DNA from 2 places in the Oceanobacillus longus genome. Region 1 is predicted to be linked to the other one. Evidence: predicted binding sites of a transcription regulator. Region 1 holds the regulator's gene; the other holds the start of a gene.
What was found. The regulator Rex, encoded in region 1, represses fermentation and respiration genes when NADH is low (regulators of the CRP and FNR family bind a similar motif). The targets are predictions, from matches to a motif close to TTGTGAAATATTTCACAA.
Positions count from the first base shown of each region.

Region 2: ACFOUV_RS12500 (cytochrome ubiquinol oxidase subunit I) is a predicted target of Rex. The motif match lies at 3,284-3,301, and genes of this name have one in related genera.

Region 1 is NZ_JBHSAO010000015.1:33,261-38,387, reverse strand. Features, by position in the region: gene ACFOUV_RS16970 (FtsW/RodA/SpoVE family cell cycle protein) at 1-867, shown strand, start outside; gene ACFOUV_RS16965 (ABC-F family ATP-binding cassette domain-containing protein) at 927-2,852, opposite strand; gene ACFOUV_RS16960 (redox-sensing transcriptional repressor Rex) at 3,007-3,639, shown strand; gene ACFOUV_RS16955 (hypothetical protein) at 3,735-4,724, shown strand; gene ACFOUV_RS16950 (YdiK family protein) at 4,754-4,951, opposite strand; gene ACFOUV_RS16945 (CPBP family intramembrane glutamic endopeptidase) at 4,955-5,127, opposite strand, start outside.
Region 2 is NZ_JBHSAO010000008.1:383,083-388,209, reverse strand. Features, by position in the region: gene cydC (thiol reductant ABC exporter subunit CydC) at 1-627, shown strand, start outside; gene cydS (cytochrome bd oxidase small subunit CydS) at 737-847, opposite strand; gene ACFOUV_RS12505 (cytochrome d ubiquinol oxidase subunit II) at 853-1,878, opposite strand; gene ACFOUV_RS12500 (cytochrome ubiquinol oxidase subunit I) at 1,875-3,215, opposite strand; gene ACFOUV_RS12495 (NRDE family protein) at 3,456-4,226, opposite strand; gene proB (glutamate 5-kinase) at 4,888-5,127, shown strand, end outside.

The DNA.
Region 1 (5,127 bases):
TGGTTTACTTTGCCGGGATTGTCTTTGCAACCAGCAGAGTTTACTAAAATAACGACCATTTTATTTATGGCTGCTGTGATCAGTAAGCATAAATCAAAGTTTGAAGTAAGCAACCTTAAAAGTGATGCCTATTTATTAGTTAAAATACTTATTCTTACTGCTATACCTGTATCCTTGATTCTGCTGCAACCCGATTTTGGAACAGCAATGGTATATCTGTTCATTGCAGGTATGATGATTATATTATCCGGCATTAACTGGAAAATAATTATGAGCTTAATCGTTGTCATTTCTACGGTGTCTGCTGCAGTTATTGGTTTTGTTATAAAATTTCCAGTACTGGCACAAGAAGTTCTCGGAATTCGTCAATACCAGGTTAATCGTATTCTGACTTGGTTTGATCCAACGCAACAGTCCAGTGACGCAACATACCATTTTGACCGTGCATATATGGCACTGGGTTCTGGGCAGTTATTTGGCAAAGGAATGGGAAGTCTTGAAGTTAATTATCCGGAGGCACATACGGATTTTATATTTTCTGTAATTGGGGAGAGCTTCGGCTTTATTGGAAGTGCCATTGTTATATTTTTGTACTTTATGCTTTTGTATAAGCTTGTCACATTAGGACTGAGCATATTTAAGCATTCGTCATTTGGTACGTATTTTTGTTTTGGTTTTTTGAGTCTTCTATTAATCCATGTTTTTCAAAATATTGGAATGACCTTAGGGGTTATGCCGATTACCGGGATTCCATTATTATTAATCAGCTATGGAGGGAGTTCCGTCTTATCCACAATGATCGGGTTAGGTATCGTGTATCGGGTGGCAGTAGAGAACACCATTCAAAACGATTATTTATTTAAATAGAAAAACAGCAGTATCCTTTAAGATACTGCTGTTTTTCTATTTTTAACTGTTTCATCGTTTTAGAGGTTCTCTTGAAGAGAAGTCCATTCTTCCATTAATTGCTCAGCTTCTTGTTTTGTGCTGCTTACTTTGTGGGTAAGTTCCAATGATTTTTCATGGTCCTGATATACTTCAGGTTTTGTCATTTCCTCTTCCATTTCGGAAATTTCCAATTCCAAACGTTCAATCATTTCCTCAAGCTCAGCAATCCGACGCTCTGTTTTCCGCTTTTCACTTTGCTGTTGCTTTCCTTCTTTAAAACTCAGCTTTTTATTTTCGACAGCTGGACCAATTTCCTTTTCCTGCTGAAGTTGTTTTAATTCTGCTTCTTCTTCCTTTTTTTCCAAGTAGTAGTCATAGTCTCCAAGATACATTGAAATGCCGTTTCGTTGCATTTCAGCAACCTGATCGGCAATTTTATTGATGAAATAGCGATCATGCGAGACGAATATAATGGTTCCGGGAAAATCATTAAGAGCAGCTTCAAGAACCTCTTTGCTGTCAATATCCAAATGGTTTGTTGGTTCATCCAATATAAGCAGATTTGCCTTTTGCATTTTCAATTTTGCGAGAGCAAGTCGGGCCTTTTCCCCACCACTTAATGTGTGAACTGGTTTAAGGACATCTTCACCAGAAAATAGAAAATTCCCGAGAATGGTTCGAATATCTTTTTCATTGATTGTAGGATAATCATCCCATAATTCCTGTAGAAGGCTTTTTGATTTGTCAAGCTCTGCCTGTTCCTGATCATAATAACCAATTTGGACGTTGGTGCCGAGTTGGATTGACCCACGATCAGACTTTAGGTTACCTAATATAGCTTTTAATAAAGTTGTCTTACCAACTCCATTTGGCCCTACGAGTGCGATGCGCTCGCCACGATTTACATGTAATTTAATATCGGAGAAAATAGGTTCCTGTTCATCTTCATAACTTAAACGCAGTTGATCTATTTTTAAAACGTCATTTCCGCTTCTTTTTTCAATCTGAAAGGAAAATGATGCTGAAGATTCATCTCCAGGCGGACGGTCAAGTCGATCCATTTTTTCGAGCTGCTTTCTCCGGCTTTGCGCTCTTTTTGTAGTAGAAGCTCGGACAATATTTCGTTGTACGAAGTCCTCCAATTTCTTAATTTCTGTTTGCTGCTTTTCAAATTCCTTTAATTCCTGTTCGTAATTTAAAGCCTTTTGCTCCAAATACTTACTATAGCTTCCATAATATTTACTCGTTTTGTGCCGTGCAATTTCATAAACAATGGAAACCGTCTTGTCTAGAAAATAGCGATCATGCGAAACGATGACAATGGCACCAGGATAGTTTACTAAATAATTTTCCAACCAGGAAAGCGTATCGATATCCAGGTGGTTAGTTGGTTCATCCAAAATCAACAGTTGCGGTTTTTGCAGTAAGAGTTTCCCCAATGCCAGGCGTGTCTTTTGACCACCGCTTAGCTCCATGATAGGTGTATTGTAATCATAATCAAAGAAATTCAACCCTGTCAGAACAGTTTTTATGTCTGATTCATAGGTGTACCCTCCACCAGTCTGATAGGCGAGCTGAAGTTTATCATAATCTTGAAGTAACTTTTCATATTCTTCCCCTGCTAAATTAGAAGCATTTTCCATTTCCTTTTCCAACAAACGAAGCTGGCTTTCCTGACGCCTTAGATGCGAGAATACCTCAATCATTTCATCCCAAATGGTTTTACCTGACTCCAGTGTCATATGCTGGGAGAGATAGCCGAATGTAAGGTCTTTCGGTTTAAAGAAATCTCCTTCATCATAGGATAATTCACCAGCCATAATCTTTAACAATGTCGATTTCCCGGCACCGTTTCTACCTACAATGGCGACACGATCTTTATCTTTTATTTCTAGTTTAATATTTGATAAAATTTCTTCTGCACCGAAGGATTTTGAAAGGTCGTTTAATTGCATTAATATCATAAATATTCACCCCATCCTTCATAGTGTATCTTATAGTTAATTAAGTAAGCAACTCAGGTTGTGAAAAATATCACGATTTCTTTCTGGATTTCTGTTAAAATAGAATAGGATACGTTTATATCATTTACTATAGGATCGAAAAGAGGAAAGTTTAATGGATCAAAATAAAATTCCACAAGCTACTGCAAAGCGCTTGCCACTATACTATCGTTTTCTGAATAACTTAAATCAGCAAGGTAAAAAAAGAGTTTCATCCAAAGAATTAAGTGAAGCAGTAAAAGTTGATTCTGCTACAATCAGAAGAGACTTCTCCTATTTCGGTGCACTAGGCAAAAAGGGTTATGGTTACAATGTCGAGTACTTACTAGGTTTTTTTAGAAGTACTTTGGACCAAAACGAAGTTACAGAAGTGGCTTTAATTGGTGTAGGTAACCTTGGTACAGCATTCCTAAATTATAATTTTATGAAAAATAATAATATCCGCATTACGATGGCTTTCGATGCTGACCGTGAAAAAGTAGGTACCGATATTGGTGGGATACCCGTTTATCATGTCGACGATCTCGATGAAAAATTAAATCATATTAAAGTTGCAATCTTAACCATACCAGCTATTGAAGCGGATTCAATTGCCAATAAACTGGTAGAGAAGGGGATTACTGGAATCCTTAATTTTACACCTGCGAGGATAACCGTCCCTAAAGCAATTCGCGTACATCATATTGATTTAGCTGTCGAATTGCAGGCACTCGTATATTTTCTGAAACACTATTCACTTGATAAATAATAATAATGCTATTGAAATGTAATTATTTCGATGGCTTTATTTTTTTGCAAATTGGAGTATATCTAATTATCTAATGAAAGATGGGAGAATTTTTTATGAAGAAATTGGGGCGCTTTGGGATTTCCACTATTTTATTTATTTTTATTTCATTCGTACTTGCAGCATGTTCAGAAGATGAAAGTATACAAGAATCGTCTGATAAATCCGTTCGTGCAGAGATGGAGGAAGATACGGAAGAAGATTTGCAGGAAAATCTCCCTGAAGACGAGGTATTATTTACAGTGATTGAGAATAATGTAAAGGCACTTAGAAATGGAAACCAAAATGAATATAAGCAAACGGTACATAGTGAGTCACCTGTATATAATCAAAGAGTAGATACAATGAAACAATTATCCCATTATCAGTTGGATATGGAGCTTTCCGGTCTTTCTGTAGAAGAAAGGACGGAAGAAGAGGCAAGGGTTTCTTTTATACAGACAACGATAAAGATGGAAGGACCCGAATTTCAAAACAATAAAACTTCAGGGATACATGTATTAAAAAATGAAAATGGAAATTGGAAAATCTATCAGACAGAAGTCGAAGAAGTAATTACACTTGATGAAGATGTCTTATCTGAAGAAGTAACGATGGAAGGGGAATATACGGATTACATTACCAATCTGAAAAATCCATTTGATGATGGTGGGTGGACGCTCGGAAACTATCAGGAAGCAGATGGGGAAGCGATTGCAGAGTATCTTCTATCGCATGAGGACTTTAGTAATTTAACGGAATTATTAACCATTCATTATTACCAGGATGGAAATCATCAGATAGGCATAGAAAATTTCATTTCTGAAATGGAGAACAATCTTACCGAAGTGCATACAGATAGCTTAGAATTCAACACGTTAGAACAAACATCAGAGGAAGGAGTAATTGAATTCGCTTTAACTGATGATGAGGTACTGTTCGATCAGGAAGAGGTTGTGAGAGTGTTCATAAAAGAAAATGACTTGTTTGCTATACGGTATACGACATTGGATAAAAAGATAGATAACAAAGAAGATTGGATCGATATGCTAAAAGATGTACAGTGAATAAGTAAAAGGAGCAGAATGTTATCATTCTACTCCTTTTTATTTTTAGACTTAAAATATTGTGTCAGCAGTTTAAAGACTACCCAGAAATCCATGGCTGCAACTGCAGCAAAGATAAGCGTAACCGGATTCCAAAGCGTATCGCCTTTACTTTGAATTGCAATGTAAATAAATGTCGTACCCATCAGTGTGTATATGAATGCTTTGATTAATAATGACTTACCCATTAATTATCCTCCAATGAAAATTGTTTGTAATTGGTCCAGTTGTTGTTGAATTTCCTCTGGAGTCAGTGAATACTGTGCAAGAACAACCATCGTATTCATTCCAGCGTGAACGATAATTGGCACTAGAATCCGCTTCGTTTTTACATACAGAAATGCGAATACAAAGCCCATCGAAG
Region 2 (5,127 bases), on a different contig from region 1:
ACGGCAATCGTTGGACCTAGTGGTTCAGGTAAATCTACAATTATACAACTGTTACTGAAAATATACCCTGTCCGCAATGGGGATATCTATTTCAATAACCAATCCTTCTTGCAAGCAACACAGGAAAGCGTCTGGGAAAATGCCAATGTTGTACTACAATCGAATCATTTTTTCTATGGGACCATTAGAGAAAATCTTGAACTTGCGAAGGACGGCTTGAGTGATGTAGAAATGAAGGAAATACTCCGAAACGTAGAGCTCAGCCATTTGGATCTGGATGATCAGGTGCTGGAAAAAGGGGGAAATCTTTCGGGTGGAGAGAAGCAACGTTTAGCAATAGCCAGAGTAATGGCACGGAAAGCCCCTTTCTGGTTATTGGATGAACCGACCTCATCGATTGATGTAATAACAGCGTCTAAACTGTATCAGAATCTTTTTGAAGTCGCGAAAGATGATACCGTTATTCTTATAAGTCACCGACTTACAGGTCTAGAGAAAATGGATCAAATTATCGTAATGGAACAGGGAACAATTATTGAATCCGGAACTTATGAAGAATTGATGAATCAAAAAGGCTACTTCCAACAGATGAAAGAGATTGAAAAGAGTGTATTTCTAGGGGAGTAGGAGCACTTATGGGAGTCGGAAATCTCCTCTATACCCATAAGAAAAAGGCAGTCTAAAGTACACCACCTTTAGACTGCCTTTTTAAATTAGGTTACATCGTTGCATTTCGTTAATCCTTCTTCGTAACTATTTCATCTTTACCAGCTACCAAAAATGCGAGTGCGATCGCAACGATAATAATGAGAAAGGGAGCAACAAAAATTAGAAAATCGTTAAACATCTGGATTACTCCTCCTTATTTTTATTTCCTTGTACATAGTTCTTATCAAATAGAAATAGTTTCAATAATAAATATAATGATGGGAGCAGGAGAGCCATTCCCAGAATAAATACGACGACAAGTGAGATTGCCATTGCTGTATTGGTGAATCCTTCATATATTGTCAGATGTGGATAAAGTAAATATGGATAATGTGATATTCCATATGCGAAAAATGCCAAAGCGAATTGTCCTACAAGAAAGCCGAACGCAAGTCCATAATTTTTCCGTTTCCATAGAAGCCAAACGGTTCCAAGCCATAATACAAAGGATAGGGCGAACATCCACCAAAGATCCATGATCCTGGAAAAGTGTTCTTCATTATGTGAACTCAACTCATAGATAATTCCACTAGCTGCAATGATTAAGGGTATCGACCAACCGATTGCATATTTTCGCATGAGATCAGTAGCTTTCACGTCACCGGTTTTATTTGCGTACCAAGTAAGGAATACAGCCGAGATATAAAGTACAGCTGCAATACTAAGAACAACAATTGACCATGTTAATGGACTCGTGAATAAGGCTACATAATCCAGTACCGGATTTCCGTCAACAAGGCTTACAAAACCACCTTCTGAAATAGTCAGCACAATGGATAAAGAAGCTGGAATCAATAAGCCTGAAGCTCCATACATAAATGCATATCCCCTGTGACCGCTAGTTCCATACGATTCAAAGGCATAGTAGGAACCCCGAATTGCAAGCAATATCAAACCAATACTTCCTGGAATGAGTAGTATCGTTCCGAAATAGTATGCTGATTGTGGAAAGAACCCAACAATTCCTACGAAAAAGAAGACAAAGAATACATTTGTCACTTCCCAAACAGGGGAAAGATACCGTTGAATTATTTTTGATAAGATATGCTGTTTGCCTGTAATGATGCTGTGGGCATTAAAGAAACCTGCGCCATAATCAATGGAACCGACAATGACATATCCAAACAGGAATAACCAAAGTACGGACATACCAAGAATCTCTAAACTCATGATGGATCACCACCCTGCATTTTTTCGAGTTCTTTCTCCACGGGATCATTTTTGAAAATTCGCCTGAGCACGACAACTGTCCCAATCCCAAGAACAAGGTAAAGACCTGCAAACAGGATAAACATATGTCCGACATATTCACTCGTTGTTGCTGCTTGATCGACCGTCATAATCCCTCTTAATATCCAAGGTTGTCGACCAACTTCAGCCATCCACCATCCTGCTTCAATTGCAAGGAAGGATAATGGTCCACCGAGCACAATGAGCCAACGGTACCAATTTGCCTTAACAAATGGCCAAGATCGTTTAATACCTATCCAGTAAACAAGTGATAGGAAAATCATAAATCCGCCAATCGTAACCATGGTGTCAAAGAAATAATGTATGACCAGTGGAGGTTGTTCTTCGACAGGGAATTCATTCAACCCGATAACCTCAGATGTAGGATTTCCGTGGGCAAGTATACTTAATGCAAACGGAACCTGAATGGCATACTTAACTTCTTGATTTTCATCCAATACGCCATACATGAGCAATGGTGCGCCTTCTTCTGTTTCAAAATGCCATTCAGCAGCAGCCAGTTTTTCTGATTGGTATTCAGCTAAGTATTTACCGGAGAGATCTCCAATTAATGCAGTAGCTATTGCGAATACAAGACCAACTTTCATTGTCATATACAACGCTTTTTTGTGATATTCATGATTGGATCCTTTAATTAACTTGAAAGCCGCAATCGCTGCGAGCATAAATGCTACTGTCATATAAGCTGTAGCTAAAACATGCGATACCTTTGTGGGCATGGATGCAGTGAACATTGCTGCTAATGGGTTTGCATTCATCAGTTGCCCATTCACAATATCAAATCCACCTGGTGAATTCATAAACGAATTTACGATGGTAATAAAGAAAGCTGACATACCTGCTCCAAGGGCAACAGGGATTAACAATAAGAAGTGTTTTTTGGGATTATCAAATCGATCCCACGTGTATAAATAAATCCCTAAGAAAATTGCTTCAAAGAAGAAAGCAAATACTTCCATAAATAAAGGTAGTGCAATAATGTTACCGGCTAGTTCCATAAATCTAGGCCACAGTAAAGAAAGCTGTAGTCCAATAATCGTACCTGTTACAACACCAACGGCAACTGTCACAACAAAACCTTTCGCCCATCTTCTTGCCATTAAAATATAATGGTTATCATTCTTTTTGATTCCAATCCATTGTGCAATCATAATCATTAGTGGTACTCCAACCCCGATTGTTGCATAGATAATGTGAAAGGACAGGGTTAGGAGGGTTAGTAATCTGCTAGCGTATACTGGATCATCAAATAACAATGCAAAATCCTCCTCTTTAAGTACGCAAGTATACTGTCTGAGCATAAATAAGCGCTTTTTTTATTAGTTTGTTAAATAATGCACATAGTTTTATTATAACCTTATAACTAACGGAAATGTAGTTTATTTATGGCAACTTTTCAACATCGAAATGAATATCTTGTGAACAAAAATAATTAAATTCAAGTGCAAATGCACATTGAATATGCCTACATTTAAATTACCCTAAGCGTTACCGTGTTAATCTTTTTTTATATCGAATGTGTAATGATTCTCAGTTAGAAAAATTCCCTTTTCATAAGTTCGTTCCGCAAAAGTGACATGATTGTTATGATCGATTAATACAACAGTAGAAGAGCGTGTTCCGTAATCAGGTGTTCGGATGAATAGAGGAGACAGCTTTCTTTCCAATTCCACACCTACGCCAGTTTCCGGTAAATCTTTATCGTCTACTTCTTCGGCATTCGAAACAATATCAAATAGTTTTTCAATATCAACCTTCCTATTTTGTTGGAGATAATCGTTTAACATACTTCTTCCTTTTGTTACCTTTGGCCATGGGGTATTAAGGAAATGGTTACTCAGAGCATGTGTGCCATGACTGATTCTTGAATATTCGTCTTGAATATTATTATAATAAAATAGCTGTTCAGAGTCTCCAATAAGAACATTGAACCCCGCATAATTCTCGCGGTTTTTACTTAATCCGTTTAAAAATTCCTCGGAAGTCTTGTTGCTTTGCAGATAGTCCGTCACGATTTCACCACGTGATGACTCCCTTTTTTCTTCCAATTTCGGATCCCGATAATTTGTCAATGCGGCAAATCGGCCATTCTTCGTAATTCCGAGCCATGTCCCCATCAACAATAAATCCCTACCTGCCAGGATGTCAGGATCGTCTTTCCAATAGTGAGCCTGTTCGGTTGGACGCTCGTAAAACTCATCTCGATTAGCTGCTATTACCAATTTATAGTTAGAATGATCATGAAGTTGAAAATTGATTAAACACATAGTTAATATCTCTCCTTTCTATCTTATTATAGAAGGAGAAGAAGTTTATAATCAAAAATATAAATCGTAAGAGCTTGGAGATAAACCTGGCTTTCAAAAAAAGACCTGGTCTCCCGTTCAAAATAATGCTATACTTAACTAGCGATGAGCTGATTTGTGTAAGACGGAAGGATAACGTATTACATGTGATGTGAACCACATGATCCTGCGCCACAATTATTAAACGCATAGAAAGAGGCTGACTTAATTTTTTAAGCAGTCTCTTTTTTTATGCTTTACATTTGGATTAATAACTTTTCTATTGACATAATCTCTTTTACTATCCATAATGATAGCAACAATAACGAACGTTAATGAAGGATTAGTATGCGGACAAATGATATGAAAGAGAGCGGGGTTTATCAGCTGGAAGACCCTGTCATATTCCATCCGCAGAACCTGCCTGCAGAGTCCCGTGCCAATACACGGGCGCTTCTCCAGCGTTATGGATTCAAGCGGAATGTGCATACATTCAAGTAATGGTGGTACCGCGGAAGTAGAGTTCTTTCGTCCTTATAATATAGGATGATTGGGCTTTTTTTTATTTGCAAGTAAGGCATTCGCCTAAAGGCTTAGCGAATACCAAATTTTCTAATAAATACTTAATTAGGGGTAATGCATGATGAGTAAACAGAGAATCGTAGTCAAAATTGGAAGCAGTTCTTTAACAAATGATAAGGGTGAAATCGATCAGCAAAAACTCGATGATCATATTCATGCATTGGCTGCGCTTCGTCATGCTAACCATGAAGTAATTCTCGTATCATCAGGTGCAGTTGCAGCGGGATTTGCAAGACTTGGTTATTCCTCAAGACCAGTAACACTAAAAGGAAAGCAGGCAGCAGCGGCGGTAGGGCAAAGT